DNA from 3 places in the Streptomyces sp. NPDC046939 genome. Region 1 is predicted to be linked to each of the others. Evidence: riboswitches for the same ligand, from Rfam matches in the RefSeq annotation. Region 1 holds a riboswitch; each other region holds the start of a gene.
The links. Region 1 has a riboswitch for cyclic di-AMP ahead of ABZ877_RS20945 (LysM peptidoglycan-binding domain-containing M23 family metallopeptidase). Riboswitches for the same ligand answer to the same signal wherever they lie in the genome.
Positions count from the first base shown of each region.

Region 2: linked by a shared signal. The riboswitch ahead of ABZ877_RS29255 (M23 family metallopeptidase) and the one ahead of ABZ877_RS20945 (LysM peptidoglycan-binding domain-containing M23 family metallopeptidase) in region 1 are both predicted to bind cyclic di-AMP.
Region 3: linked by a shared signal. The riboswitch ahead of ABZ877_RS18990 (NlpC/P60 family protein) and the one ahead of ABZ877_RS20945 (LysM peptidoglycan-binding domain-containing M23 family metallopeptidase) in region 1 are both predicted to bind cyclic di-AMP.

Region 1 covers NZ_JBEYWV010000018.1:134,019-144,300, reverse strand. Annotated here, with positions in the region: gene dxs (1-deoxy-D-xylulose-5-phosphate synthase) at 1-1,421, shown strand, start outside; gene ABZ877_RS20965 (aspartate aminotransferase family protein) at 1,418-2,803, shown strand; gene ABZ877_RS20960 (XRE family transcriptional regulator) at 2,871-3,497, shown strand; gene ABZ877_RS20955 (DUF6126 family protein) at 3,499-3,630, shown strand; gene ABZ877_RS20950 (tyrosine-protein phosphatase) at 3,674-4,471, opposite strand; cyclic di-AMP (ydaO/yuaA leader) riboswitch at 4,774-4,975, shown strand; gene ABZ877_RS20945 (LysM peptidoglycan-binding domain-containing M23 family metallopeptidase) at 4,981-5,736, shown strand; gene ABZ877_RS20940 (SGNH/GDSL hydrolase family protein) at 5,913-6,695, shown strand; gene ABZ877_RS20935 (MBL fold metallo-hydrolase) at 6,751-7,935, shown strand; gene ABZ877_RS20930 (ATP-binding protein) at 8,187-10,052, shown strand; gene ABZ877_RS20925 (roadblock/LC7 domain-containing protein) at 10,139-10,282, shown strand, end outside.
Region 2 covers NZ_JBEYWV010000030.1:97,984-108,265, forward strand. Annotated here, with positions in the region: gene ABZ877_RS29220 (chaplin) at 156-659, opposite strand; gene ABZ877_RS29225 (chaplin) at 748-975, opposite strand; gene ABZ877_RS29230 (rodlin) at 1,153-1,557, opposite strand; gene ABZ877_RS29235 (rodlin) at 1,767-2,171, shown strand; gene ABZ877_RS29240 (hypothetical protein) at 2,328-2,612, opposite strand; tRNA gene ABZ877_RS29245 (tRNA-Met) at 2,698-2,771, shown strand; gene ABZ877_RS29250 (PP2C family protein-serine/threonine phosphatase) at 2,958-4,058, shown strand; cyclic di-AMP (ydaO/yuaA leader) riboswitch at 4,225-4,383, shown strand; gene ABZ877_RS29255 (M23 family metallopeptidase) at 4,395-5,438, shown strand; gene ABZ877_RS29260 (aldo/keto reductase) at 5,487-6,440, shown strand; gene ABZ877_RS29265 (PrsW family intramembrane metalloprotease) at 6,447-7,757, opposite strand; gene trmB (tRNA (guanosine(46)-N7)-methyltransferase TrmB) at 7,805-8,539, opposite strand; gene lhgO (L-2-hydroxyglutarate oxidase) at 8,982-10,190, opposite strand; gene ABZ877_RS29280 (MFS transporter) at 10,280-10,282, opposite strand, start outside.
Region 3 covers NZ_JBEYWV010000016.1:36,841-47,122, reverse strand. Annotated here, with positions in the region: gene ABZ877_RS19005 (alpha/beta fold hydrolase) at 1-750, shown strand, start outside; gene ABZ877_RS19000 (M23 family metallopeptidase) at 964-2,337, shown strand; gene pcrA (DNA helicase PcrA) at 2,346-4,835, opposite strand; cyclic di-AMP (ydaO/yuaA leader) riboswitch at 5,022-5,179, shown strand; gene ABZ877_RS18990 (NlpC/P60 family protein) at 5,187-6,416, shown strand; gene ABZ877_RS18985 (hypothetical protein) at 6,446-6,799, opposite strand; gene ABZ877_RS18980 (NlpC/P60 family protein) at 7,111-8,157, shown strand; gene ABZ877_RS18975 (TetR/AcrR family transcriptional regulator) at 8,174-8,800, opposite strand; gene ABZ877_RS18970 (ABC transporter permease) at 8,989-9,936, shown strand; gene ABZ877_RS18965 (ABC transporter ATP-binding protein) at 9,929-10,282, shown strand, end outside.

The sequences.
Region 1 (10,282 bases):
AGGACCGCCCGCTGATCATCGTCGTCAACGACAACAAGCGCTCCTACGCCCCCACCATCGGCGGCCTCGCCAACCACCTGGCCACCCTGCGCACCACCGACGGCTACGAGAAGGTCCTGGCCTGGGGCAAGGACGTCCTCCTGCGCACGCCCGTGGTCGGGCACACGGTCTACGAGTCCCTGCACGGCGCGAAGAAGGGGTTCAAGGACGCGTTCGCCCCGCAGGGCATGTTCGAGGACCTCGGCCTGAAGTACGTGGGACCGATCGACGGGCACGACGTGGGCGCGATGGAGTCCGCGCTGCGCCGCGCCAAACGCTTCCACGGCCCCGTCCTCGTGCACTGCCTCACCGAGAAGGGCCGCGGCTACGAGCCCGCGCTCGCCGACGAGGCCGACCGCTTCCACACCGTCGGCGTCATGGACCCCCTGACCTGCGAACCGCTCGCCCCGTCGAACGGGCCGTCCTGGACCTCGGTCTTCGGCGAGGAGATCGCGAAGATCGGCCGGGAGCGCGAGGACGTCGTCGCGATCACCGCCGCCATGCTGCACCCGGTGGGCCTGACGAAGTTCGCGGAGGAGTTCCCGGACCGCGTCTGGGACGTCGGGATCGCCGAGCAGCACGCCGCCGTCTCCGCCGCGGGCCTCGCGACGGGCGGCCTGCACCCGGTCGTCGCCGTCTACGCGACCTTCCTCAACCGCGCCTTCGACCAGCTCCTCATGGACGTCGCCCTGCACCGCTGCGGCGTCACCTTCGTCCTCGACCGGGCCGGGATCACCGGCGTCGACGGCGCCTCGCACAACGGCATGTGGGACATGTCCGTCCTCCAGGTCGTCCCCGGCCTGCGGATCGCCGCGCCGCGCGACGCCGACCAGCTCCGCGCGCAACTGCGCGAGGCCGTCGCCGTCGACGACGCCCCGACCCTGCTGCGCTTCCCCAAGGAGTCGGTGGGGGCGCCGATACCCGCGGTGGACCGGGTGGGCGGCATCGACGTCCTGCACCGGGCCGAGCACGCGCGCGTGCTGCTCGTCTCCGTCGGCGTCATGGCCCCGGTCTGCCTCCGGGCCGCCGAACTCCTTCAAGCGCGCGGCATCCCCTGCACGGTCGTCGACCCCCGCTGGGTCAAGCCCGTCGACCCGGACCTCGCGCCGCTCGCCGCCGCGCACGACCTCGTCGCGGTCGTCGAGGACAACTCCCGCGCGGCGGGCGTCGGTTCGGCCGTCGCGCTCGCGCTCGGCGACGCCGACGTGGACGTGCCCGTACGGCGGTTCGGCATACCCGAGCAGTTCCTGGGACACGCGAAACGGGGCGAGGTGCTCGCCGACATCGGCCTGACGCCGGTGGAGATCGCCGGGCGGATCAGTACGAGCTTGAACCCGAAGGCCAGTACGGCAGAGAAGGCCGGCAAGGAGAACCACGTATGACCAAGGAGTTCGACCTCGGCAAGCTCCTCGCCGAGCGCGGCGCCGAACGGTACGAGCTGCACGCCAAGCACCTCAACCACCAGTTGCCGAAGATGCTCCACACCATCGGCTTCGACAAGGTGTACGAGCGGGCCGAGGGCGCGCAGTTCTGGGACGCGGACGGCAACGACTACCTGGACATGCTCGCCGGGTTCGGCGTCATGGGCCTCGGCCGCCACCACCCGGTCGTGCGCAAGGCGCTGCACGACGTCCTCGACGCCTCGCTCGCCGACCTCACCCGGTTCGACTGCCAGCCGCTGCCAGGACTGCTCGCCGAGAAGCTGCTCACCCACAGCCCGCACCTGGACCGCGTCTTCTTCGGCAACAGCGGCACCGAGGCGGTCGAGACCGCGCTGAAGTTCGCCCGCTACGCCACCGGCAAGCCGCGCGTCCTGTACTGCGCGCACGCCTTCCACGGCCTGACCACGGGATCGCTCTCGGTCAACGGCGAGGACGGCTTCCGCGACGGCTTCGCCCCGCTGCTGCCCGACACCGCCGTCCCCCTCGGCGACCTCGACGCGCTCGCCAAGGAGCTGAAGAAGGGCGACGTCGCCGCGCTCATCGTCGAACCGATCCAGGGCAAGGGCGTGCACGAGGCGCCGCCCGGCTATCTGCGCGCCGCGCAGGAGCTGCTGCACAAGCACAAGGCGCTGCTCATCGCCGACGAGGTGCAGACCGGGCTCGGCCGCACCGGCGACTTCTACGCCTACCAGCACGAGGACGGCGTCGAGCCCGACCTCGTCTGCGTGGCGAAGGCGCTCTCCGGCGGTTACGTCCCCGTCGGCGCGACGATCGGCAAGGACTGGATCTTCAAGAAGGTCTACTCGTCCATGGACCGCGTCCTCGTCCACTCGGCGAGCTTCGGCTCCAACGCCCAGGCCATGGCGGCCGGGCTCGCCGTCCTCTCCGTCATGGAGGACGAGGAGACGGTCGCCCACGCGCGCGTGATGGGCGAACTGCTCTCCTCCCGCCTCACCGCGCTGACCGACCAGTACGAGCTGCTGAGCGACGTCCGCGGGCGCGGGCTCATGATCGGCATCGAGTTCGGCAGGCCCAAGTCGCTCAAGCTCCGCAGCCGCTGGACCATGCTCCAGGCCGCGCGCAAGGGCCTGTTCGCGCAGATGGTGGTCGTGCCGCTGCTCCAGAAGCACCGCATCCTCACGCAGGTCTCCGGCGACCACCTCGAAGTGATCAAGCTGATCCCGCCGCTGGTGATCGACGAGGCCGACGTCGACCGCTTCGTGGAGGCGTTCACGGCCGTGATGGACGACGCACACAGCGGCGGTGGCCTGATGTGGGACTTCGGCAGGACACTGATCAAGCAGGCGGTCGCCAACCGCTGACTCTCGTCCGAGTTGCCTGAGAGGCAAGAAATTTGCCTCTCAGGCAGGGCTCTGGCTCAATCAAGGTATGAGCCCTGCCCTGCCGGAGGGGACCCCGGCCTCCGCCGAGCTGCCCACCGTCGCACCTCAGTTGCGTGCCCTGCGCCGCCGCGCCGCCCTCACCCTGGAGGCCGCCGCCCGCTCCGCGGGGCTCTCGCCCGCGCACCTGTCCCGCCTGGAGACCGGCCAGCGCCAGCCGTCGCTGCCGATGCTGCTCGCGCTCGCCCGTATCTACGGTACGACGGTCTCCGAACTCCTGGGCGAGACCCCGGCCGACCGTGACGCCGTCGTCCGCGCCGACGCCATGGAGGCGACTGAGGCGGGCGGCTGGACCTACTTCCAGGCCGGCTCCCCGGGCCGCGGCATGCAGGCCCTGCGCGTTCACGTGCCGTACGGCTCGCAGGGCGACATCGTCCGCGTCCACCCCGGCGAGGAGTGGCTGTACGCCCTGGAGGGGCGGCTCCAGTTGCGCCTCGGCGACACGTCCTACCGGCTCGAACCCGGCGACAGCGCCCACTTCGACTCGCTCACCCCGCACCGGATCGCCGCCGCGGACCGGGGCGGGGCCGAGCTCCTCTTCGTCCACACCCTGTTGCAGAGCCCGACCGCCGCGCTGTGCCTCGGCCCGGCCGCCGGCCCGACCCGAGAGGTCTGACATGAGCCAGAACCGGAACATCGAGGACAAGCTGCCCCGCGGCATCTGGGTGCGGGTCCTCGTCTACGTCTTCGCGGGCCACGCCCTGGCCGCGTTCATCTACATGCTGTTCACGCTGGGCGCCAACCGGTAGGGGCCGCCGCCCGGTCTCACCGATCTCACCGGTCTCACCGGTCTCAGTCGAGGAGGCGCTCGCGCAGGCGGTCGCGGTCGGCCGCGCCGAACCCGAGCCCCTCCTCGAAGTAGCGGTCCGTCGTGCCCCAGGTCTCCTCGATGGTCTCGAACGCCGCGCGCAGATACTCGGCGCGGGCGTCGAACAGCGGGCTGAGCAGCTCCATGACCTCGGGGGAGTAGGTCTCCGGCGAGGTGCCACTGCGGCGCACCTTGTAGCGGCGGTGCCTGGCGTTCGACTCCAGGTAGTCCGCCTCGATGGCGTCCCGCTCCACGCCCACGGCGAGCAGCGTCACCGCGATCGACAGGCCCGCCCGGTCCTTGCCCGCCGCGCAGTGCATGAGCGCGGGCACGCTGTCCTCGGCCAGCGCGTGCAGGACGCGGCCGTGCTCGGCGGTGCGCTGGGAGATGATCGCCCGGTACGACGTGATCATGCGGTTGGCGGCGCGGCCCTCGGACAGCAGGGCGCGGAGCTGGTCGATGTTCCCGTCGCGCACCATCCGCCAGAACTCGGCGCCGTCCGCCGGGTCGGTCAGCGGCAGATTCACATTGCGCACGCCCGGCAGCTCGACGTCGGCGCCGTCCAGGCGCTGGTCCGCGGCGTTGCGGAAGTCGAAGATCGTGTGCAGGCCGAGCCCGGCGAGGAACGCGGCGTCCTCGGCGGTGGCGTGCGCGAGGTGCCCGCTGCGGTAGAGCACTCCCGGACGCACGCGCCGGCCGTCCACGGTCGGAAGGCCGCCCACGTCACGGAAGTTGCGCACTCCGGACAGCTCGGGCTCGGTGGACGGGACGTGCTGCGTCACGGGGGCTCCTCCCGGGTCGAATGCGGCCGCGTTGCTCGTGTCAGCGGGCGCCGGTCAGACGATACGACACGGCCTGCGGAACCCACCCCGACAGGAAGGGTGAGCAGGCTCATAACGGTGACGGTACGTGGCGATCTTCCGGTATCGCATTCCGTCGAATTCCCAAGCGGGACAACGGCGGAAAAGGGATGTCATTGACGCTGGGTGACGCGGAAAGCCCTGAGGTGATCAAGAAATCGGCCCCTTCCGCGAATTCGGTGTTTGTCGCCGCCTTTGCCGTTCGATTACGGTCACCTTTCACTCCGGACGGAACGCCTAATCCTGCCGCCGCCCGGATTCCCGAACCACGACCCGTGACGGCAGGAGCGGGGGACCCACAGGCAGAACGCCGCCAGGGATGTCCCCAGCGCGGCTAGGGGTGAAGCCGTGTCCCGTACGACGGGCGCGGCCGGGCAACTCCAGCCCGAACCCGACAGCTCACCTCGTAGGCGACGGAGAGGAAAACCGGCATGCCCGCAAAGGCAAAGCACCGCCGCTCGAAGACCCAGCGCATCACCCGCGCCGCCGCCGTCGTCTCGGCCGGCGGGGCCGCGCTCGCCCTGCCGCTCATCGGCGCCACCGGCGCCCACGCGGCGAGCGGCGACACCACCGCGCGGACCTACACGGTCAAGTCCGGCGACACGCTGTCGAAGATCGCCGCCGCGCAGAAGGTCGACGGCGGCTGGAAGAAGCTGTACGCGGCCAACAAGAAGGTCGTCGGCGCGGACGCGAACCGCATCCTGCCCGGCATGAAGCTCACGCTGAACGGCGCCGAGCAGAAGACCACCACCACCAAGGCCGCCGCCACGACCACGAACAGCTCCGGCTGGGTCAAGCCCGTCGCCGGCTCCACCGGCACGGCCTACCACGCCTCCGGCTCCATGTGGTCCAGCGGCTACCACACCGGCACCGACTTCGTCGTGCCCACCGGCACCGCCATCAAGGCCGTCGGCCCGGGCACCGTCGTCTCGGCGGGCTGGGACGGCGCGTACGGCAACGAGGTCGTCATCCGCCACGCCGACGGCCACTACTCGCAGTACGCCCACATGTCGTCCCTCGGCGTCTCCGCCGGGCAGACCGTGAGCGCGGGCCAGCAGATCGGCCTGTCCGGCGCCACCGGCAACGTCACGGGCCCGCACCTGCACTTCGAGATCCGTACGTCCCCGAACTACGGCTCCGACGTGGACCCGGTCGCGTACCTGCGCGGGCACGGCGTCGCCATCTGACACCACCGCACCTGCGTGTTTCTCGGCGCCCGGAGTTATTCCCCGGGCGCCGAGTGTGTTTTCTCACCCCTCGTCAACCCCTGGTTACGATCGCGTAGGTCACATCCGAAGGTGAAAGATGTGTGGCCGTGGCAAACGAATCGACAGCACTCAGCGGCGCAGTGGTCAGCGGAACGATTCGGTCCTACGCGGCCGTGGGGGACAGCTTCACCGAGGGCGTCGGCGACCCCGGTCCCGACGGCGGCTTCGTCGGGTGGGCCGACCGGCTCGCCGTCCTCCTCGACGACCGCGTTCCCGAGGACACCTTCCAGTACGCCAACCTCGCCGTACGCGGCAAACTCATCGACCAGATCGTCGCCGACCAGGTCCCCAGGGCCGTCGAGCTCGCCCCCGACCTCGTGACCTTCGTCGCCGGCGGCAACGACATCATCCGGCCCGGCACCGACCCCGACGACGTCGCCGAACGGTTCGAGAAGGCCGTCGCCCGGCTTGCCGAGGCCGCCGGGACCGTCCTGGTCGCCACCGGCTTCGACACCCGCGACGTGGCCGTCCTCAAGCACCTGCGCGGCAAGATCGCCACGTACAACATGCACGTGCGCGCCATCGCCGACCGCTACGGCTGCCCCGTCCTCGACCTCTGGTCCCTCAAGTCCGTCCAGGACCGCCGGGCCTGGGACGAGGACCGCCTCCACCTCTCCGCCGAGGGCCACACCCGCGTCGCCCTGCGCGCCGCCCAGGCGCTCGGCCTCGACGTGCCCGCCGACCCGGAGCAGCCCTGGCCGCTCCTCCCGCCGCGCGGCACGTTCGCGGTGCGCCGCGACGACATCCACTGGGCGCGCGAGTTCCTGGTGCCGTGGATCGGGCGCAGGCTGCGCGGGGAGTCCTCCGGGGACCGTGTGACGGCCAAGGGCTTCGTTGACCCGCACCTCATCAAGGCACATCTGGAGTCCGCCTCCTGAAGGTGCGTGCCCGCGGCACATAATGGAAGAACCTGATCGATCAACGGGAGGCGCTGTGCCACGTTCCCTGACCCCAGGGCTGCGCTCGCTGCAGCCCGCAGCCTTCGGCGCCGAGGCCACGGGCGCCCGCCTCGCCCGGATCCGCAGGTCGCCGAATTTCGCGGACGGGCAGTTCCAGAACCCGCAGGGCACCCGCACCAAGCCCGAAGGGTCGATGCTCGACTTCGCCAAGGTCTACTTCCGCAAGGAGGAGCGGGCCCGGCGCGCCCCGACGGGCACCGTCCCCGTCCACGCCACCACCCTCGCCGACCTGGCGAAACCGTCCGCCACCGGCCTGCGCGCGACATGGATGGGCCACTCCAGCGTCCTCGTGGAGATCGACGGCGTACGGGTCCTCTTCGACCCGGTGTGGGGCGAGCGCTGCTCCCCGTTCGCCTTCGCGGGGCCCAGGCGCCTGCACCCGGCGCCGCTGCCCCTGAAGGCGCTCGGCCCGGTCGACGCGGTCGTCATCTCGCACGACCACTACGACCACCTGGACATGCCCACGATCAAGGCGCTCGCCGGGACGGACACCGTCTTCGCCGTGCCGCTCGGCGTCGGCGCGCATTTGGAGCACTGGGGCGTCCCCGCCGACCGCCTGCGCGAACTGGACTGGCACGAGTCGACCCAGGTCGGCGACGTGACCCTGACCGCCACGCCCGCCCGCCACTTCTGCGGCCGGGGCCTGCGCAACCCGCAGCACACCCTGTGGGCGTCCTGGGTCGCGGCCGGACCCGAGCACCGCGTCTACCACAGCGGTGACACCGGGTACTTCCAGGGCTTCGAGGACATCGGCGCGGCGCACGGCCCGTTCGACCTGACCATGATCCAGGTCGGGGCGTACGCGGAGTGGTGGCCGGACATCCACATGACGCCCGAGGAGGGCCTGCGCGCCCACCTCGACCTCCAGGGCGGGCAGCCGCACGGCGTCCTCATGCCGATCCACTGGGGCACCTTCAACCTGGCGCCCCACGCCTGGGCCGAGCCCGGCGAATGGTCCAGGGACGTCGCCGAGGACGCGGGACAGGCCCTCGCCACCCCGCGCCCCGGCGAACCGTTCGAGCCCGGCGGCAAACTGCCCACCGACGCGTGGTGGCGCGGTGTGTCCGAGCCCGTCGTACGGCACTGGAGCCGCGCGGTGCCCCGCGTGCGGGACAACGGTCCGTCCCCCGCCGAGCTGGACCTCGCGGGCGACCGCTGACCTTCCTCTTCCCGCACCCCGGCCGTCCCTGACGGCCGGGGCGTTCTCGTTCCCTCGCGGTCGGCATATTCGGTCTCCCGTGCGAGGACTCATACCAGAGCGGGACCTCGGCCGCCGGAGTTTGGCAACTGCCCACCGCACGTGAGGCGTTGCCGACTACCGTGAGTGCTCGCCGCGCGACGCCCGGTCGATCTTTCCTGCGCCGCTGTGGCCTGCCCAGACCCCGAGGGAACCGAGGACGAGGACCCCGTATGTCTCAGCTCCGCCAGCCTGCCGCCCGTGCGGAACGTCGCGAAGGCGGCCGGCACGGCAGGCCCGCGGGGCGGGCCGCGCCCCGCCCCGCCGAGACCCACATACGGCCCCAGTTGCTGCGCCTCGCCGTCCTGCCGCCGCTCGCGGTGGCGCTCGCGGCGAGCGCGGCCGTCCTCTTCGCCGTACGGTCCAGCGGGGTGCGCCCCGGGCTCGCCCTGTGGGCGGTGCTCGGCGGGGCCTGCGCCGTCACGGTCGCGGGCATCGCCATCGCCGCCTTCGCCGCCGACCGCGCCGCCGCGGCCGTCCGCGACCGGGTCCTCGTACTGCGCCGCACCACCGCCCGCGGCCAGGCCGAACTCCGCGGCCTGGTCGAACAGTTGCGCAAGGGCGAGGCGCCGCCGCCGCGCCGCGCCGTCAAGGCGCCGCCCTCCGGCGCCGACGACATCGAGCAGCTCGCCGCCGACCTGGCCCGCACCCAGGACGTCGCCGTCACCGCCGTCGTCCAGGCCACCCAGCTCTCCAGCCAGGCGGGCAGCCGGCAGAAGGTCGAGGTCTTCGTGAACCTCGCCCGGCGCCTGCAGTCCCTCGTGCACCGCGAGATCTCCATCCTCGACGACCTGGAGAACGACGTCGAGGACCCCGACCTGCTCAAGGGCCTCTTCCACGTCGACCACCTCGCCACCCGCATCCGGCGCCACGCCGAGAACCTCGCGGTGCTCGGCGGCGCCGTCTCCCGCCGCCAGTGGAGCCACCCCGTCTCCATGACCGAGGTCATGCGCTCCGCCATCGCCGAGGTCGAGCAGTACTCCCGGGTCAAGCTCGTGCCGCCCATCACCGGCACCCTGCGCGGACACGCCGTCGCCGACTGCATCCACCTGCTCGCCGAACTGGTCGAGAACGCCACGGTCTTCTCCGCCCCGCACACCCAGGTCCTGCTCCGCGTCAACCTGGTCACCTCCGGGCTCGCCGTCGAGGTCGAGGACCGCGGGCTCGGCATGCCGGTCACCGAGCAGAACAAGATGAACGCGCTGCTCGCCGACCCCGACCAGGTCAACGTGGCGAGCCTGCTCCAGGACGGCCGCATCGGCCTCTTCGTGGTCTCACAGCTCGCGCGGCGCCACGGCATCACCGTACGGCTCCAGTCCAACATCTACGGGGGAGTGCAGGCCGTCCTCGTACTGCCGCAGGGGCTGCTGGGCACGGACGACGTGGACGGCGCGGGCGGCACGAACGGCGCGAACGGCATGGGCCGGGGGGAACAGGCGTCGCACGTCCGCCGGGCCGCCGCCGCGGCGACGGCCGACAGCGTGCTCCCGCCGGGCGCCGCGCCCTCCTCACCGGGGACGGCGGCGGCGTCGGGAACGGCAGGCGCGGCAGGGGCCTCACAGACCGGGCAGCACCCGCTCCCCGACCGGTCGCCCCAGCCGCACCCCCACCCCCAGAACTCCCACCGGTCACAACAACCCCACCCCCCGCAACAGTTGCCCCTCCCGCCCCCCGGCGCCGCCCCCCTTCCGCAGCGCCACGCCGGAGGCCAACGCGCCACCCCCGCCGACGCCCTCCCCGGCATCCGCCCCGAGGAGCGGCAGGTCGTGGAGCACACGACCGCACTGCCCGCCCCGGGCACCGGCGCGGTGCGCGGCACCATCGAGCGCCCCCGCCTCCCGCGCCGCAGAGCCCAGGAGCACCTCGCCCCGCAACTGCGCGGCGGTCCCCTCCCGCGCCAGGACGACGAGGCGCCGGCCGGGCACGACCCCGGGCTCATGGCCGCCTTCCAGCGCGGGATCACCCTCGCCGAGAAGGCCGAACCCCGCGACGTACCACCGCCGGGAGGCGCGGACGGCGACGGCGGCAGCGCCGGATGACCGATGCCCGGGCGGCGCCGCCGCACGGCCCCGCCCGACCCCCGACCAGCACCACACCGAGCAGTCCACCAAGGAGTCGATCCCCCATGGCGAGCGATGTGCCGACGGGTCATGTGTCCGATCTCGACTGGCTGATGAGCGGCCTCGTCCAGCGCGTTCCCCACACCAACAGCGCCGTGCTCCTCTCCTCCGACGGCCTCGTCAAGTCCGTCCACGGACTCGACGCCGAC
Region 2 (10,282 bases), on a different contig from region 1:
GGAGCGGCGGTTCGGTGGTCGACTGGGGGCTGTCATGAGAAGAGCCGCGCTGCCTCCCTCCCAGCCGTCGGCGTCACGCCGTTGGTAGGCAGCCTCCACCGCGGCCTCCTCTGTGGGCCGGGAAGAGCGCCCTGGCTGCTCTTCCCGGCCCGGCATCACCGTCGTACCAGGCCCGTCCGGCCCCTGCGGTACAGGATCGCGCCGCCGGCCAGGAGTCCGGCCCCGGCCGCGGCGGCGGCCAGCTCCTCCCCGGCGCCCGACTCCGCGAGCCGCTCGCCCTCGGGCCGCGCGCGTACCGCTGTCTCCGGCGCGTCCTCGCGTACGTCGCCCGCGACCGGAGCCGACCGCTGCCGTTCCCGCTGCCGCTCGTGTTCTTGCTCCGGCTCTTGCTCGTGCTCTTGCTTCTGCCCGGCCGGGGCCGCGTTCCCGCACGCGTTCCCCGTCGCCGGGTTGAGTCCACTCACCGCGTCGAAGGAATTGCCGCACGCGTTGGCGCCGATGGTGATCGGAATCTGCACCGAGTTGCCCGAGAGGACACCGGGAGAACCGCTCGCCCGTCCCTGATCGTCCGACGATGCTGAGGCGGCCGTCACCGGCACGGACAGAATGCCGGTCGCCGCGACGACCGTCACGGCCCCGATTCTCAGTGCCTGCCTCACAGTTGTTCCTTTCCCGCTCCAATTCGAAGCCGACCCCGGTGCCGGAAGGCACCGGGGTCGGCGGTAATACATACTGCGCGGTCGCGCCTCAGTCGTTGACGCAGGGGTTGCCGAAAGCGGGGTTCAGCAGACCGATGACGTCGACGGTGTTGCCGCAGACGTTGACCGGGATGTGGATGGGGGCCTGCACGTTGTTGCCCGAGAGCACACCCGGGGAATTCACGGCCGCGCCCTGCGCACCGGCGTCGGCGAACGCCGGGGCGGCGATGCCGAAGGCCATGACGGCGCCGGCGACGATCGTGACGCTCTTCTTCAGGGACATGCTTTTCTCCTTTTACCGAGGAAGTTTCTGGGACTCCGCGTAGCAAACGAGCCGGCACCGGCTGAGGAAACTGTGCCGACCGGGCGACGAAGCGGACCGGCGCCCGGTAAAAAGGCCCGAACCGCCCGCGTGCGATACGACGCGGACGGCCCGGGCCGGTTGCGCAGGGACTCAGCCGTTCTGCGTACCGTTCGAGGAGAGGACCGGGATGTCGTCCAGGATGTGCGACAGCGGCTCGTCGCCCTTCCTCTGCGTCGAGTTCTCGACGCACTGCTGGTTCTGCGGGGACGTCAGGATGTCCTGGACACCGATGTTGACCAGGCCCACGACGTTCTGGATGTCCGCCTTGGCCGGCAGGCCGATGCAGGGCTTGTTCAGCGAACCCTGGACCAGGCTGAGCTGCGGGCTCATGTCGCCGTCGGTCGAGGAGTTGCCGAATGCCTGCTGCGCGCCGTTGCCGCTGGCCGCGGTGGTGCCGTTGTCGTCGCCGTTCGCGAGCGCCGAGGGCGCGGCCGCCACGGAGATGCCGACCACGGACACGGCGACCGCGGCTGCGGCCATTGCCTTCTTGAGCATTATGTCTGTTCCTTTTCTGACAGGCACCGGTTACTGCGTCAGGAACAACTCCCCGGACCCGGGATGGTTTCGCAGGTTCACCCGTTGTGCCGAGAGTCCGGATGTTCGCACGGTGTGCGCGCCCCCATCCGGGTGAATTCGGACAACCAAACCGGTTCGCGTGTGGTTGGTACGGGTGCTCTCTGAAACAACTGAAGGGGATTTCTCTCATGGTGAAAAAGGCCGTGGCGGCCGCAGTCGTCACCGCGTCTCTCGTCGGCATCTCCGCGGCGGCGGCCCCCCAGGCGCTGGCGAACGGCGACGACAACGGCACCACTTCGTTCAGTGGCAACCAGGCGTCGCAGGCCTACGGGAACTCGGCGACGTACGGCAACATGAGCCCGCAGATGGCGCTCATCCAGGGTTCGCTGAACAAGCCCTGCATCGGCCTGCCCGCCAAGGCGGACATCCAGAACGTCGTGGGCCTGGTCAACATCGGTGTCCAGGACATCCTGACGTCCCCGCAGAACCAGCAGTGTGTCGAGAACTCGACGCAGACGAAGGGCGACGAGGCGCTCTCGCACATCCTGGACGACATCCCGATCCTCTCCAGCAACGGAAACGGCAACCGCTGATCCGTACGCCGTACGCGCCGGGCCGCCTGATCGGGCGGCCCGGCTTTGTTCTGTCGCGCTCGTGACCGACCCGAAGGGGTCCGGACACACCGGAGGGGCGGCTGCGCTCGGCAGCCGCCCCTCCGGCGTGTTCCGGTTCCGTTCGGGCGGGTGTGGTCAGACGAGCAGGCCGGTGACCGGCGCCACCAGGTCCGTGAGCTGGTGCAGCTCGCTCAGCTTGCTCAGCTGGTGGATGCCCTGGAGCTGCTCGGCGGTGCGGGGCACCCCGTCGCGGTGCGAGGCCGGGATGGCCATGGTGCTGACCGTGTCGAGCATCGCGGTCGGGGAGATCATGTTGCCCTTGGCCTGGGGCGTGGTGTCGGCCTGCGCGGCCGGGGCCACGATCGCGGTGGCGCCGACGGCGAGAAGGGCAGCGGTGAGTACGCGTCGAGTTGAGGTCATGTCCTCTTAACGCCACCCGGGAGGCACCGGACACGGCCGCGATTGGCATTCGTCGTCCCTGATGGCGTACTGTTGGGTTCACCGACGCGGGGTGGAGCAGCTCGGTAGCTCGCTGGGCTCATAACCCAGAGGTCGCAGGTTCAAATCCTGTCCCCGCTACTGAAGGCCGAGGCCGGAATCTTCCGAGATTCCGGCCTCGTTCCTTTTCTCGGCACGTCCCCTTCCCGGGCTGACCCCGTTCCCCGCCTGACCCGGACGGAGCAGCACCGCTCGCCCCCCGGCCCCCTCCCCGGAAACCCTTTGGTGAGGCGCCGGACAGCGGGCGCGGACGGCAGGAGAGCAGCGGTGGGGCAGCGAGGAGGGCGGCACAGGTATCCGGCGGACGCCCCCGGCACGCCCGTCCTCCTGCGGATCCTGCCCCTGCTGCTCATCATCGGCGGCGCGGTCTACGAGTACTGCACGCCGTCCGGATTCGCCGGCTCGCCCCTCTTCAGCGCGGCGCCGCTGGTCGCCGCGCCGTTCTTCTCGCTGGGCAGCACCATCGCGGCGGGCGTCGCCTCGATCGGCGCGATCGTCGCCGTGCACCTCAGATACGCGTCGTTCCACAGCGGTGTGTGGACCGAGATGGCGACCGTCGCCACCGTGTGCGTCCTCGCCTGCTTCCTCAACCGGATCAAGCACCGCGACGACGAGGAGCTGGCGTCCGCGCGGCAGATCGCGGCGGCGGCCCAGTTCGCGGTGTTGCCGCGCCCGGCCGGGCGGATCGCGGGGCTCGCCATCGCGGCCCGGTACGAGGCGGCGCAGGCCGACGCGTTCATCGGCGGCGACCTGTACGCGGTGCAGGACACCCCGCACGGCGTCCGCATGGTCGTGGGCGACGTACGCGGCAAGGGCATGGGCGCGGTCGCCGCCGTCGCCGTCGTCATCGGGGCGTTCCGGGAGGCCGCCGAGCAGGAGGACAGCCTGGAGGCGGTCGCCCAGCGCCTGGAGCGGGCGCTGGCCCGTGAGGGGTCGCGGCGGCGCGGCATCGACGACTTCGAGGGGTTCACCACCGCCGTGCTCGCCGAGATCCCGCACGGCGGCGACCTCCTGCGCATCCTCAACCGCGGCCACCCCGAGCCGGTCGTGCTGCACGGCGACGGCACGGTCCGGGTGATCACCCCCGCCGAGGCGGCGCTCCCGCTCGGCCTCGGCGAACTCGGCTCCTGGCCGGACCGGGCGACCGAGGCGGAGTTCCCGCCCGCGGCGACCCTGCTGCTCTACACGGACGGGCTCTCCGAGGCACGCGACGCGAAAGGTGTCTTCTACGATCCGGCGGCCCGGCTCGCCGGGCGCGTCTTCCCCGGCCCCGACGAGCTCCTCGCGACGCTGGCCGAGGAGGTGCGGCTGCACACCGGGGGCGGGGCCAGCGACGACATGGCGCTGCTCGCCGTACGCCGTCCTTGATCGACATCACCGGGGGTGACCGAACGGCGTCGCTCCGCATAACGATTGACACTACGTCAGAAACTGTGAGGTTTAACGAGCCTGGGACGGCTTGGAATTACCCTCCGCTGTCTATTAACGTTCGATAACGCAGCACGGTCGTCCCAGCCGTCACCAGCGACGGCTCCGTGCGCACGCGCCTAATCCCACGAGGGAGCCGGGGAACCACCAACTTGGGGTGAATCAGGCATCGTTCCGACGCTTTCCGGGCGCCGGACCGTGCTCGTAGGAGACCTTCCTGCTCCGAACCCGTCAGCTAACCCGGTAGGCGAGAAGGAAGGAAAGGAGAGCGCCCCCGTGGCGTCGAACCGTCCTGCCCCGGAGCTCTCCGGGTACCCCGCCCAGCCCGCCGACGGCGACTTCGCCGGCCCCCCGCGCGAGAGCTGGGAGGAGTGGAACCCTACCGAGGAGTCCGTCCGCCCCGTCCGCGGCAAGCACCGCGTGGCCCGGCAGCGCGGCGGCCTCGCGCGCAGCTCCACGGTCCTCGGCGTCGGCGTCATCGCCGCCGTCGGCGCGGGCGGCATCGCCACCGCGCAGGGCGGCAAGCCCGCGGTCCGGATATCCATGCCGGACCTCTCCGCGGTCAAGGACTCGCTGCCGGAGGCCACGTCGCTGCCCGGTGTCGGCGCGCTCATGGCCGACGACTCCGCTCCCGCCACCACCCCCGCCGAGACCGCCCCGCTCACCGCGATGAGCGGCGGGCACGCGGACGCCGGTGAGGCGCTGCGCGCCCGCATCATGCAGCAGGCCGAGACGCAGCAGGACGCCGCCGACGCCAAGGCGCAGGCCGAGGCCGAGCAGGCCGCCGCGCGCAAGGCCGCCGAGGAAGCCGCCGCCAAGCGGGAGAAGGCCGAGGCCAAGGCCGCCGCCGACAAGAAGAGGGCGGAGGAGGAGGCCAAGAAGAAGGCCGAGGCCGAGCGCCTCGCCAAGCTGGCCAAGAGCTACAAGCTCCCCGTCGCCTCCTACACGCTGACCGGCACCTTCGGACAGCCCGGCTCGCTCTGGTCCTCCGGCTACCACACGGGCCTGGACTTCGCCGCCCCCACCGGTACGCCGATCTACGCCGTCCACAGCGGCACCATCACCGAGGCCGGCTGGGCGGGCGCCTACGGCTACCGCACGATCCTCACCCTCGACGACGGCACCGAGCTGTGGTTCTGCCACCAGTCGTCGCTCAATGTCAGCGTCGGCCAGAAGGTCTCCACCGGCGACGTCATCGGCCGCGTCGGCGCCACCGGCAATGTCACCGGCGACCACCTCCACCTGGAGGTCCACCCCGGCGGGGACGCGACCGGCGTCGACCCGGCGGCCTGGCTGCGCGGCAAGGGCCTGGCACTCTGATGCCCGTCTGACGGAACACTCGCTTTCGCGGGGGCGTTGAATGACGGCATGACTTCTTCTCCCTTGCGCAAGCTCGGCTCCTCCGACCTGGAGGTCTTCCCGCTCGCCCTCGGCGGCAACGTGTTCGGCTGGACCGCCGACGAGGCCGCCTCCTTCGAGGTGCTCGACGCCTACACCGCCGGCGGCGGCAACTTCATCGACACCGCCGACTCGTACTCGGCCTGGGTCGAGGGCAACCACGGCGGCGAGTCGGAGACGATCATCGGCAAGTGGCTCAAGGCCCGCTCCAACCGCGACGACGTCGTCATCGCCACCAAGGTCGCCAAGCACCCCGACTTCCCCGGCCTGCACGCGGACAACATCAAGGCCGCCGCCGACGCCTCCCTCAAGCGCCTCGGCACCGACCACATCGACCTGTACTACACGCACTACGACGACGACGAGACGATCCCCGTCGAGGAGATCATCGGCGCGCTCGACGAGCTGGTGAAGGCGGGCAAGGTCCGCGACATCGGGGTCTCCAACATCTCGCCCGACCGTCTCCAGGAGTCCCTCGACTTCTCCGACCGCGAGGGCGTCGCCCGCTACGTCGCCATCCAGCCGCACTACAACCTCGTCTCCCGCGACACCTACGAGGGCCGCCGCCAGGAGATCGCCTCGCGCGCGGGGCTCGCCGCCGTCCCGTACTACGCGCTGGCCTCCGGCTTCCTCACCGGCAAGTACCGGCCCGGCGTCGAGGTGGACAGTCAGCGGGCGGGCGGCGCCGCCAAGCACCTGGAGACCGAGCGCGGCCGGAAGGTCCTGACCGCGCTCGACGAGATCGCCCGGGCGCACGAGGCCGAGATCGCCACCGTCGCCCTGGCCTGGCTCGCCGCGCAGCCCACCGTGACCGCGCCGATCGCGTCCGCGCGCACGGTCGAACAGCTTCCCGCGCTGCTCGCGGTGGCCGACCTGACCCTCACGGACGAGGAGATCGCCCGCCTCACGGACGCCTCCGCCTGAGACCGGTCAGCAGCGGTACGGGGGGTACGGGTACGCGGCGCCGGGCGCCATCGGTGCCGCGTACCCCGGAGGGCGCCACATGGGGGTGGTGACCTGCGCGGCGTACGCCAGCGCCGCGCGCGCGTAGCCGCGCCGCTCCCACAGCCCGTCGAGCAGCTCCCGCTCCCGTACGGCGAAGTCGGCGCCCGCCCCGCCCTTGCGGGCCCGATGCCGCAGGAGTGCGAGCGAGGTCGCGTACGCCTCGTAAGCGGTGACCGCGCGCTCCGCCTCCTTGCCGCCGTAGTGCGCGGCGAACTCCTTGGCCAGGCGGCGCGCCTTGAGCGAGCCGAGCGCGAAGGGCTCGGGCGGGGCCAGCCATCCGGCGCCGACGTAGACGCCGAGTTCCGTGCGCACGGTGCGCAGCTCGCGGTGGCGCAGATAGATCGCGAGCCAGGTGACGAGCGCGAACACCGGCACCATGAAAGCCGCGTACACGGCGAAGAAGCCGTACTCGCCGAAGGACGACGAGCCGTTCCAGAAGGCGTGCATGGCCATCGCGACGAGCAGCCCGGCGAGCGGCACCAGGACGCGACGGACCCTGCCGCGCTCGGGGGCGAGGACGGCGGCGACCCCGAAGCCGATGCCGGTGAGCACGGTGAACAGCGGATGCGCGAACGGGGACATCACGACGCGCACGAAGAAGGTCGCTGCCGTCACCGAGGTGAGGCCGGGGCCGGTCCCGGTGAGCTGGTCGGTGCCGAACGCGTTGCCCAGATAGAGGATGTTCTCGGTGAACGCGAAGCCGGTCGCGGTCACCCCGGCGATGACGACGCCGTCGACGACGCCCGTGAAGTCACGTCTGCGGAAGAGGAAGACGAGCAGCACGGCGGCGGCCTTGGCGCTCTCCTCGACGACGGGCGCTATCACGGTGGCGCCGAGGGTATCGGCGCCGGTCGGGTCCGCGGTGGCGGTCTCTATCCACCGGGTGGCGAAGCTGTTGGCGACGATCGCTATCAGGGCCGCCGCGCAGGCGCCCCAGGCGAAGGAGAAGACCAGGTTCCGCCAGGGCCCGGGCTGCACCCGGTCCAGCCAGCGGAACGCGGCTATCAGCAGCGGTACGGGGACCAGGGCCAGGCCGAGACCGACCAGGAACCCCTCCGTGCCGGTCTGCTCCCGGACGAGCGCCGCGATGACGGCGCCGGAGACCGCGAGCAGCGTGGCCAGAGCGGTGGCCCGTACACCTTTCCGCTCCCACCAGCGCGGATGCGGGACCGCGCCGGTCGGCCGGGGGCCGGCGGCGTGGTCCTGGTGCGGCGGACTACTGGGGTACGAGGCCACTCATTGACCCTAACGAGGGATGCGCGGCGCCGCGACGGGGCCTGTGCTCAGCGCCGCCTGAACAGCAGGTCATGCACCACATGCCCCTTCTTCAGACCCTGACCCTCGAACCGGGTCAGCGGCCGGAAGCCGGGGCGCGGGGCGTACCCGCCGTCCGCCTGCGTGTTCTCGTAATCGGGGTGGGCGGTGAGCACCTCGAGCATCTGCTCCGCGTACTCCTCCCAGTCCGTCGCGCAGTGCACGAGCGCGCCCGGCTTGAGGGGGCCCGCGACCTGGGTGAGGAACTCCGGCTGGATGAGGCGCCGCTTGTTGTGCCGCTTCTTCGGCCACGGGTCGGGGAAGAAGACGCGCAGGCCGTCGAGGCTGTTCTCGGGGAGCATCGCGCGCAGCAGGATGATCGCGTCACCGTTGGCCACCCGTACGTTGGTCAGGCCGCCGCGCTCGGCGAGGCCGAGGAGATTTCCCTGGCCCGGGGTGTGGACGTCCACGGCGAGGATGCCGGTCGTGGGGTCGTCGGCGGCCATCTGCGCGGTGGCCTCGCCCATGCCGAAGCCGATCTCCAGGACGACGCGGTCGACGCCGGGGAACATCTCCGCCAGGTCGAGCACCCGCTGCCCGTCGATGTCGAGCCCCCACTTCGGCCACAGCCGCTGCAACGCGTCCGCCTGCGCGGTCGTCACCCGGCTGCGGCGCGGCTGAAAGCTGCGGATACGCCGCTCGAAGTGCGACCCGGCGGGATCGGGCTTGGGCCCGTCCGGAAACCGCGGCTCATTCGCACGCACGGGCGGAACGGAATTCTGGGGACTCTCGGACTCAGACACAGTGGGCCAATTTTACGCGCCGACGCCTCCGGCGGTTCCGGGCGGTCCGTTGCGGCGGCGGGCTGTGGGCATGGTTGCGAGGTTGGGTGGTTTCGCGCGGTCCGGTGTTGTGGCGGCGGGTTCTGGACGTGGTTGCTGGGCTGGGTGGTTTCGCGCGGATCGTCGCTGCGGCTGTGCCCTGCCTTGGGCGTGGTCGGTGCGCTTGGGAGCCGCGTGCTGTCCGTGGTGCTTCCGTCCTTGGGCGTCGGCGGCGTCCGTAGTGGCGGCGTGCGGTCTGCCGCTGCGTTCTGCCCTGGGCGTGGTTGGCGCGCTTGGAGGCCCGCGCACTGTTCCCCGTGCGACCGTCCTTGGGCGTGGGCGGTGCCCGTCGCGGCGCCGAGACAGCTCACCCCCGGGGACGGGCCTAGGCGGTGCTCAGTGCGGCCAGGGCGCGGCGGGAGACCTCTCTGCCGATGGGTAGGGACGCTGTCGCGGCGGGGGAGGGTGCGTTCAGTACGTGGACCGTGCGGGCGCCCTCGCGTATCAGGAAGTCGTCTACGAGCGTGCCGTCCCGCAGGACCGCCTGGGCCCGTACCCCGGCGGGCGAGGGCACCAGGTCGTCGGGGGTGACGGCGGGCACCAGGCGCCGCACCGCGTCGGTGAAGGCGCGCTTGGACGCCGAGCGCCGCAGTTCGCCCGCCCCGTACCGCCAGTGGCGGCGCGCGATGTGCCACGAGCCGGGCCAGGCGAGTGTGCCCGCCAGCTCGCGGGGGCGGACGGTCGCCCAGTCGTAGCCCTCGCGGGCCAGCGCCGGTACCGCGTTCGGCCCGACGTGGACCGAGCCCTCGATGCCGCGTGTCAGATGCACCCCGAGAAAGGGGAACGCCGGGTCCGGCACCGGGTAGACGAGGCCGCGCACCAGCTCGGGCCTGGCCAGGTCGAAGTACTCGCCGCGGAAGGGCACGATCCGCATCCCCGGGTCGTCCCCGGTGAGCCGGGCGACCTGGTCGCACTGGAGCCCCGCGCAGTTCACCAGGACCTTGCCGCGCACGACGTCCCCGGCGGCGGTCCGCACGGCGACCCCGCGCGTGGGCCGCCGGTCGATCTGCACGATGTCCGCCCCGTACCGGATCTCCGCGCCGGACGCCTCGGCGAGGTGGCGCGCGACCGCGCGGTAGTCGGCGATCCCGGTACTGGCCACGTGGATCGCGGCGAGCCCGCGCACCTCCGGCTCGTACTCCTGGATCTGGGCGGGGCCCAGCTCCCGTACCGCGATCCCGTTCTCCCGGCCGCGCTGGGCCAGGGCGTGCAGGCGCGGCAGCTCGTCCCGCTCGGTGGCGACGATGAGCTTTCCGGTGACCGCGTGCGCGATCCCGTACTCCGCGCAGAACTTGACCATCTCGGCGGCCCCGCGCACCGCGAACCGCGCCTTGAGCGAGTCCGGCCGGTAGTAGATCCCGCTGTGGATCACCCCGCTGTTGCGCCCCGTCTGGTGCCGGGCCGGGCCCGCCTCCTTCTCCAGGACGACGACGCGCGTGCCCGGAGCGGCGCGGGAGACGGCATAGGCCGTGGCGAGCCCGACGATCCCGCCACCGACCACCAGCACATCCCCGTCATACGCGACCGCGCTCACCGGGCCTCACCTCCATGTCCTGCATCTTGCCCGACACCACTGACAATCCATGCGGGACGGAGGGCACGGGCCCCCGGTGGACGTCCGGATCA
Region 3 (10,282 bases), on a different contig from region 1:
CCGGCGGAGCTGCGGGAGCTGGACGAGGAGACGGACGCCGACCCGGACACCCTGAAGGACATGGCCGGCCTCGCGGACGCGCCCGAACTCCCCACCCGGGCCAAGCCCCCGGTCCTCCTCCTGCACGGCTTCATCGACAACCGCTCCGTCTTCGTCCTGCTGCGCCGCAGCCTGGCCCAGCACGGCAGGCGCCGGATCGAGTCGCTCAACTACTCGCCGCTGACCTGCGACATAAGGACGGCGGCGGCGCTGCTCGCCCGGCACGTGGAGGAGCTGTGCGAGCGGACGGGCCAGGACCGCATCGACGTGGTGGGCCACAGCCTGGGCGGCCTGATAGCGCGCTACTACGTGCAGCGCCTCGGCGGCGACGAGCGGATCCGCACCTTGGTCACGCTCGGCACGCCGCACTCCGGGACGCGGGTCGCACCGCTCGCGGACGCGCACCCGATCGTGCGCCAGATGCGCCCCGGCTCGTCGGTGATCGACGAGTTGAGGATGCCCGCGCCCGGGTGCCGTACGCGTTTCGTGAGCTTCTGGAGCGATCTCGACCAGGTAATGGTGCCGGTGGAGACGGCGTGCGTGGACCACGAGGACCTGCTCGTGCAGAACGTGCGCGTGACCGGCATCGGACATCTGGCCCTGCCGGTGCACCCGGCGGTGGCGACCGGCATCCGCCAGGCGCTCGACGCCGACCCGACGCGGGAGGGAGGCAATGCCGCCGACTCGGTCGGCGGCCTGACGGTGGCGTGATGACGACGCCCGGCCGGGCGGGGCAAATCCGGCGAATTGTCGAACGCGGCTCGAACTCAGCACCAACTCCGCGCCCATGGTTCACCGAAAGGCGGCTGATTGCCCGATTACGCGGGGCACGGAACCTGCCGAAGATTGTCGCGCCCTCGTACCGCCGGGTACAGTCGCCGCACTGCTCTGGCAGCCCCTGTCGTCGAGGCGAAAGAGAAGTCGGTGAACGACCGATATCCGTCGGGGACCGCGCACTACGCGGCGGCCGACGGGCACTCCACGACCAGCTTCGGAGCCGACCCCCTCTTCGGTGACTTCCCTGGCAACACCCCGTACGACGCGGCGTCGTACGACACGGGTTCCCACGAATCGGGTTTCTACAACACGGGCCAGTGGCCGACTTCGTCGTACGACGCGGCGGCGTACGCCTACGGCACGAGCGGGCACGAGACGGGCAGTTACGACACGACCGCCGTCTGGGCGGTGACCGAGCAGCAGCACACAGGACAGTGGCCCGCCGCACAGCCCTACGACACGCAGGGCTACGGCACACAGATCCACGAGGCGCAGGTCGACGCCACGCAGACCTTCGAGGCGCCGGTCTTCGGGACGACGGCGTACGACACGGGCGCGTACGACGCCACCGCCTGGAACTCGGCGGAGCCGGAGACCAGCACCGACACCGCCGTGCACGCCTACGTCCCGGACCAGTACACCCCGGCCGAGTACCCGCTGGCCCACGACGAGCGGGAGGACGCGCCCGAGGCCGCCTCCGAGCCCGAGCCGGAGCCGGAAGCCACCGGTCCGGAGCCCGAGTTCACACCGCGCGCGGCGACCCGCACCGCCGCCCGTTCCGCGGCCCGTTCGAGGCGCCGCACCCCCGCCAAGCGCTCCGCGCTGCTGACCATCGCGGTGCCGTCGGTGTGCGTGGTCGGGGTCGCGGGCATCGCGGCGGCGTCGGTGGGCGGTGGCGGGGAGGAGGGCGGCAAGGCGCAGGCGGCGTCGGCGCCCGACGCGGCCGCGGTGAAGCCGTCCGTCGCCAACAACCAGCTCGACACGCAGCTCAAGGACCTCTCCGCGGACGCGGGCGACTTCGCCGACCGGGCGAGCCGTACGCAGGAGCGGATCGACCTGCGGGCGAAGCAGGAGGCGGACCGCAAGAGGGCCGCCGACGAGGCCGCGCGCAAGGAGGCGGCGCGCCCCAAGTTCGCGCTGCCGGTGAAGCGGCACGGGCTGAGCGCCTACTACGGGCAGGCCGGCATCAACTGGATGTCCGTGCACACGGGCATCGACTTCCCCGTCTGGTACGGGACGCCGGTGATGGCGGCGACCGACGGGACCGTGCGCACGCAGACCAACTCCGCGTACGGGAACATGGCGATAGTCACCGCGAAGGACGGTACGGAGACGTGGTACTGCCACCTGTCCTCGTACACCGTGACGAGCGGACCGGTGAAGGCCGGTGACGTGATCGCGCACTCGGGCAACTCCGGCAACTCGACCGGGCCGCACCTGCACTTCGAGGTGCGGCCGAACGGCGGCGCCGCGATCGACCCCCTGCCGTGGCTCCGCAGCCACGGCCTGGACCCGACGTAGGAAGCCCGCTAGAGCTTCTCGACCGGCGCGTACCGCAGCAGCAGCCGCTTCGGCTTCGGGTCGCCGAAGTCGATCGTCGCCTCCGCGTTCCCGCCCGAGCCGCCGACGCCGACGACCGTGCCGAGGCCGAACTGGTCGTGGGTGACGCGGTCGCCGACGGCCAGGGAGACGACCGGCTTCTCGTTGGCGCGGCGCGTCGCGAACGCCGGGGTCGTGCGCGAGCGCGACGAGGACAGGGACGCGGCGATGCCGCCCCCGATGCCCTTCGTCGAGGGCGCGGGCGCGGAGCCGCCCTTGCGCTTCCACTCCAGGTGCGCGTCCGGGATCTCCTCCAGGAAGCGCGAGGGCGGGTTGTACGAGGGCTGGCCCCAGGCGCTGCGCATGGAGGAGCGCGTCAGGTACAGCCGCTCCCGCGCGCGCGTGATGCCGACGTAGGCGAGGCGGCGCTCCTCCTCCAGCTCCTTGGTCTGGCCGAGGGAGCGCATGTGCGGGAAGACGCCGTCCTCCATGCCGGTGAGGAAGACGACGGGGAATTCGAGGCCCTTGGCGGTGTGCAGGGTCATCAGGGTGATGACGCCGCTGCCGTCGTCCTCCTCGTCGGGGATCTGGTCGGAGTCGGCGACGAGCGCGACCCGCTCCAGGAAGGCGGAGAGGCCGGCGCCGCCGGTCTCGCCCTCGGCGCCGTCGGTCTCCGCCTGGGCCGCCTCCTGCTCAAACTCCAGGGCGACGGCCGCGAGCTCCTGGAGGTTCTCGATGCGGGTCTCGTCCTGCGGGTCGGTGGAGGACTGGAGCTCGGCGAGGTACCCGGTGCGCTCCAGGACGGCCTCCAGGACGGTGGCCGGTCCGGCGCCGGAGTCGACGATGGTCCGCAGGTCCTCCATGAGCGTGTTGAACCGCTTCACGGCGTTGGTCGAGCGGGCCGCCATGCCGTACGCCTCGTCGACGCGGCGCAGCGCCTGCGGGAAGGAGATCTTCTCGCGCTGGGCGAGGGCGTCGATCATGGCTTCGGCGCGGTCGCCGATGCCGCGCTTCGGCACGTTCAGGATGCGGCGCAGGGGGACGGAGTCCTCGGGGTTGGAGAGCACGCGCAGGTAGGCGAGGACGTCCCTGACCTCCTTGCGCTCGTAGAAGCGGACGCCGCCGACGACCTTGTAGGGCAGGCCGACGCGGATGAAGATCTCCTCGAAGACACGGGACTGCGCGTTGGTCCGGTAGAAGACGGCGACGTCCCCGGCCTTCGCCTCGCCCGCGTCGGTGAGCCGGTCGATCTCGTCGGCGACGAACTGGGCCTCGTCGTGCTCGGTGTCCGCGACGTAGCCGGTGATCTGGGAGCCCGCGCCCGCGTTGGTCCACAGGTTCTTGGGGCGGCGCGACTCGTTGCGCTCGATCACCGCGTTGGCCGCGCTGAGGATCGTCTGGGTGGAGCGGTAGTTCTGCTCCAGGAGGATCGTCGTCGCGTTCGGGTAGTCCTCCTCGAACTGGAGGATGTTGCGGATGGTGGCGCCGCGGAAGGCGTAGATCGACTGGTCCGCGTCACCGACGACGCACAGCTCGGCCGGGTCCGCGTCGTGACCCTCGGCGTCCTCGGCCGGGCCGACCAGCTCGCGCACGAGCGCGTACTGCGCGTGGTTGGTGTCCTGGTACTCGTCGACCAGGACGTGGCGGAAGCGACGCCGGTAGTGCTCGGCGACGTCCGGGAACGCGCGCAGCAGGTTGACCGTGGTCATGATCAGGTCGTCGAAGTCCAGCGCGTTCGCCTCACGGAGCCGCGACTGGTACATCGCGTACGCCTGCGCCACGGACTTCTCGAAGCCGTCGGCCGCCGTCTTGGCGAAGTCCTCCTCGTCGATCAGCTCGTTCTTCAGGTTCGAGATCTTGGCGCTGAAGGACTTCGGCGGGAACTTCTTCGGGTCGAGGTCCAGGTCGCGGCAGACCAGGGCCATGAGCCGCTTGCTGTCGGCGGCGTCGTAGATCGAGAACGACGACGTGAAGCCGAGCTTCTTGGACTCGCGGCGCAGGATGCGCACGCAGGCGCTGTGGAAGGTGGAGACCCACATCGCGTTCGCCCGCGGGCCCACCAGGGCCTCGACGCGCTCCTTCATCTCGCCTGCGGCCTTGTTGGTGAAGGTGATCGCGAGGATCTGGCCGGGGTGCACACCACGCTCGGCGAGCAGATAGGCGATGCGGTGGGTGAGGACGCGGGTCTTGCCGGAACCGGCGCCCGCGACGATGAGCAGCGGCGAGCCACCGTGCACGACGGCCGCCCGCTGGTTCTCGTTCAGCCCCTCCAGGAGCGCCGCCGCGTCCACGGCCGGGCGCGGGGCGCCGCCGCGGTAGTACGCGTCCCTGGCCGGGGGCACGTCGAACTTCCCGCCGAACAGGTCGTCCGGGATCGGCTCGGGCTCCGGTCCCTCGTGCTCCGGGTCGGGCGGCGGCGGGGGCCCATCGGTCCGGTTCTGGAGGCCCGCCAGGAAGCTGTCGTCAAAGAGGCTGCTCATCGCCTTACGAGTCTAGGCCGACCCACTGACACACCGCCCCCTCCTTCCGGACACCGCACGCCACTGTCGCCAAGGTCACGAAAATGTATCGGGCATATCGCACAACGACCTTCACAGCAGCAACACGCGTTGGCTACGGTGCTGCGCGGGCCGTCCGTCCCCACGACCGCGAGCGCCGCGGCGAGCGGGCTGCCCCCGCCGAGTCCCGTACGCCGTGAGGCAGGGAACCGGGGACCCACCGAACCTTGGGGTGAATCGGCCCGACGCCCAGTCGGCGCCGTAGGGCAGCCTTCCGTACGCCCGAACCCGACAGCTAACCCGGTAGGCGGACCACGGAAGGAGTCGCCTGCCTTGGCGTCGCACCGCAAGACGCGCACCCGCTCCCGGCTGACCGGTGGCCTGCGCACCACCCCCGCGGTCGGGATCACGACCGCCGCCCTGACCTCGGTGGCCCTCCTCTCGCAGACGGCCCAGGCGACGCCCGCACCGGCGAGGCCGAGCCTGGAAGAGGTGCGCGAGAAGGTCGACACGCTGTACCGGCAGGCGGAGACCGCCACGCAGAAGTACAACGCCGCCAAGGAGCGGACCGACAGCAAGAAGCGCCAGGTCGACAAGCTCCTCGACGACATCGCCGAGCGCACCGACCAGATGAACACGGCCCGCCAGAAGCTGGGCCGGTTCGCCGCCGAGCAGTACCGCACGGGCGGGATGAGCGACACCGCGACGATGTTCCTCGCGGACGACCCCGAGGACTACTTCGCGCAGGACCGGCTGCTCAGCCGGATGACGGCGGACCAGAAGAAGGCCGTCGACGACTTCCAGACACAGCAGCGGGCCACCGCGAAGAAGCGCACCGAGGCGCAGGAGAGCCTGCGCCAGCTCACCACCTCGCAGACGGATCTGCGGACGTCGAAGCAGAGCGTGCAGTCGAAGCTCGCCGACGCGCGCGAGCTGCTGTCGAAGCTGACCGCCGAGGAGAAGCGGCGGCTCGCCGCGATCGAGCGGAAGAAGGAGGAGGCGGCCCGCAAGAAGGCCGCCGAGCTGGCGGCGAAGCAGAAGGCGCGGGAGGAGCGCGAGAGGAAGGCGGCGGAGCAGGCGGCCGAGGAGCGGGAACAGGCCGGTTCGGGCACCGGGTCCGCGGGGTCCACGGGCTCCGCCGGATCGGGCTCCACCGGGTCGGGCTCCACCGGCGACGCCTCCGGCAGCACCTCGTCCGGTTACGCGGCCAAGGCGGCGAAGGCGCTCGCGTTCGCCAGGGCTCAGATAGGCAAGCCGTACGTGTGGGGCGCCACGGGGCCGGGCTCCTACGACTGCTCGGGTCTCACCCAGGCGGCGTGGAAGGCCGCCGGGATCTCACTGCCGCGCACCACCTGGGACCAGGTGGAGTTCGGCACGACGGTCGCTCTCTCCGACATCCAACCCGGTGACCTGGTCTTCTTCTACGACGACATCAGCCACGTCGGCCTCTACCTCGGCGACGGCATGATGATCCACGCCCCGAAGCCGGGCGCGTACGTGCGCGAGGAGTCCATCTACTACGACGGCACGTCCTCGATCCACAGCGTGGTGCGGCCCGCCTGACTCCGGCCGCCCCGGGGCGCGGGGGCGGCTCAGGTCCAGAGCACGGCGATGAAGATGTTGGCGAGGGTGAGCGCGCCCACGGCCGCGAACAGGCCCTTCTCGGCCTTCTCCTCGTCACGCTTCACGTAGACGATCCCGAGGATGACGATCAGGATCGCCAGCTTCACGCCGATCTTGATGTTGTTCACGGTGTTGTCGTCGGCCTGGTTGAGGCCGACGAGCGCGACACCCGTCACCAGCATGGTCAGGGCGCCGTGCAGCATCGCCTTGGTGAACCGGGCCTCGCCCCGGCCCAGCGCCGACATCTGCGTGAGGAAGCCGCCGAGCAGCGCGGCGATGCCGATGATGTGCAGGCCGACGAAGAGATGGATGAGTACGTCCATGGTTGCGGAGCCTAATGGGGCGGCTGAGGCCGTCCGACAGCGGGCGTACGCGAACGGTGGCGGACAGCGGCCTGTCACTCTCCGCCACCGCCCGCAACAAAAGAGGCAGTTGCGAACAATGCGCGGCTGACCCGTGACGCCCAGGTTTAGCGTCCTTGCTCAGGTGACCGGCTCCCCACCGCCGCCCGGGCCAGGGGCGGCAGCCGGACACCACCGCCGAGAAAAGGTCCGGCGGCGCCCCGCTCCCCCTGTGCGGGTCGCCGCCGGACGTGCGAGAAGGCGGCAGCACGACCGGAAGGACGTGGCACTTCGTGCCGGCAGCGCATCGCAAGCCCCGCCAGCGTGTTCTCAAGGGCCGTACGGTCCGCACCGCGACCACCCTCGCCCTCGCCTCCGCGGCCTCCGTCACCGCCCTCGACGGCGGCGCGGCGCACGCGGAACCGGACCCCACCCCCGCCCAGGTGCGGACGGAGGTCGACCGGCTCTACCGGGAGGCGGAGGTCGCCACCGAGAAGTACAACGGCGCGAAGGAGGAGGCCCGCAAGGCCCGCGAGCGGGTGGACGCGCTGCGGGACGAGGCGTCCCGCAGAACCGATTCCCTGAACGCGCAGCGCCGGCGCCTCGGCGCGGTCGCGGCGGCCCAGTACCGCGCGGGCGGCGTCGACCCGTCGGTCCAGCTCCTCCTCTCCTCCGCCCCGGACCGCTACCTCGACCAGGCGTCGATGGCGGACCGCGTGGGCGCGCGGCAGGCGTCCGCCATCGCGCGCGTCCGCAAGGAGCTGCGGGGGATCGACCAGGTGCGCGACCAGGCGGACGGGTCGCTCGCCGTGCTCCGCGCGCGGCAGGCGGAGCTGGAGAAGCAGAAGAAGACGGTGACGGGGAAGCTGGCGGAGGCCCGTCGGCTGCTCAACCGGCTGACACCGGCGGACCGGGCGCGGGCGACGGGTGAACCCGGCCGGGCCTCACGGTCGGCGGTCCGGACCGGTCCGGGCGCGGCCGAGGCGCCCGACTCCCGCGCGGCGGCGGCGATCGCGTTCGCGCGGGGCGCGCTCGGCAGCCCGTACGTGTGGGGCGCGACCGGGCCGGACGCGTTCGACTGCTCGGGGCTCACCCAGGCCGCGTACCGCGCGGCGGGCGTGTCCCTGCCGCGCACGACGTACGCGCAGATCGACGCGGGCCGGCGCGTTTCCCGCTCCCAGCTCCGCCCCGGCGACCTGGTGTTCTTCTACTCGGGGATCAGCCATGTCGGCCTCTACATCGGCGACGGACAGATGATCCACGCGCCGAACCCGAGCGCGCCCGTGCGGATCGCGCCGATCGACCAGATGCCGTTCGCGGGGGCGACGCGGGTGGCGTAGGCCGCGCGGCCGCGCTTCACAGTGCCTTCAGGCCCGCCGCCGTGGCCGCCGCCAGCCGTTGCAGATGCCCCTTCGGCAGCTCCGGGTTCCGCACCACCACCGAACGCCAGTACAGCGGGCCCGAGATCAGGTCGAGCGCGAGGTCCTCGTCGATGCCGTCGCGCAGTTCGCCGCGGGTGACCGCCGCCCGCACGATGCCGCTGGCGACGCCGTGCTGACCTTCGCGGAGAGCCTTCTGCAGGGCCTCCGCGATGTCCGGGTTGCGGGCCGCCTCCGCCTGGAGGTCGGGGAGGATCTGGCCGGCGACGGGGTGCTTCAGGGCGCGGGACGTCACGCGGTACAGGAGCAGCAGGTCCTCCTGGAGCGAGCCCGTGTCCGGTGCTGGCAGCCCCTGGACGGCTATCGCGGAGACCAGGTCGAGGACGAGGTGGAGCTTGGAGCGCCAGCGCCGGTAGACCGCCGTCTTGCCGACGCCCGCGCGGCGCGCGATGCCCTCGATCGACATACGGGCGTAACCGACGGCGGCGAGTTCCTCGAAGACGGCGGCCCGGATGGCGTCGGTGACGTCCTCGCGGAGGACGGCGGCCCCGGCCGGGGCCCGGCGCCGGGGCGGCGGCTCGGTGGCGTCGGCGTTGGTCGTCATGCGGCCAGCATAGTTCCGTGACGACGAGACGGTTGCGTTCCGACGTCCGCACGGCCTACGCTCACGTCACGACGATACGGGCCCGTCCCGACGTAAACGGCAGGCAAACAACAGGCATACCCGCGCCGACCCCGCCCGCCCGGCGGGGCCCGCCCGCCCTCCTCCCGCCCCGACCGAAAGCAGCGGATGTGAGTCAGGTCCTGGAGACACCCCCCACCCCGGCGACCCCCTCCCCCGGCGCCCCGGCAGCGCCCGGTGCCACGGCGGAGCCGGACGCCGCCGCGCTCGCCGCCCGGTACGGGCTGACCGTCAGCGGCGCCCGCCCCTCCCTGCCCGCGTACGTGCGCCAGTTGTGGCAGCGGCGCCACTTCATCACCGCGTTCTCGACCGCCAAGCTGACGGCGCAGTACAGCCAGGCGAAGCTCGGCCAGGTCTGGCAGGTGGCGACGCCGCTGCTGAACGCCGCCGTGTACTACTTCATCTTCGGCGTGCTCATGGGCACCAGCAGGGGCGTGCCGGACTTCGTGCCGTTCCTGGTCACGGGCGTGTTCGTGTGGACGTTCACGCAGTCGTCGGTGATGGCGGGCACCCGCGCGATCTCCGGCAGCCTCGGCCTCGTCCGGGCCCTGCACTTCCCGCGCGCCTCGCTGCCGATCTCGTACTGCCTGCAACAACTCCAGCAGTTGCTGTTCTCGATGTGCGCGCTGGTTCTGATCCTGCTCTGCTTCGGCGTCCCGCCGACCGCGTCGTGGCTGCTCGTGGTCCCGGCGCTGCTCCTGCAGTTCACGTTCAACACCGGGCTCGCCATGATCATGGCCAGGATCGGCGCGAACACCCCGGACATCGCGCAGCTCATGCCGTTCCTGCTGCGTACGTGGATGTACCTGTCCGGCGTCATGTGGAGCCTGGACCACCTGATGGCAAAGACGGACCTGCCGCACTTCGCCGCCGTGCTGCTGCGCGCCAATCCCGCCGCCGTCTACATCGACCTGATGCGGTTCGCGCTGATCGACAGCTTCACCGCCGCGCAACTGCCGCCGCATGTCTGGGCGTGGGCGCTCGGCTGGGCGCTGCTCGTCGGCGTCGGCGGGTTCATCTTCTTCTGGAAGGCAGAGGAGACGTACGGCCGTGGCTGAGCAGACCGAAGCGATCAACACCACCACCGACGCGACGGACACACCCGACGCGACCGTTCCCACCGTCATCGTCGACCACGTCGACATCGTCTACCGCGTCAACGGCACCGGGGCCGGCCGGGGCACCGCCACCGCCGCCCTCAACCGCATCATCGGCGGCCGGAAGAAGGCCGAGCGGCGCTCCGGCGTACGGACCGTGCACGCGGTCCGCGACGTCTCCTTCACCGCCTACCGGGGCGAGGCCATCGGCCTCATCGGCACCAACGGGTCCGGCAAGTCGACGCTGCTCAAGGCCGTCGCGGGGCTGCTCCCCGTGGAGCGCGGGCGGATCTTCACCGACGGCCAG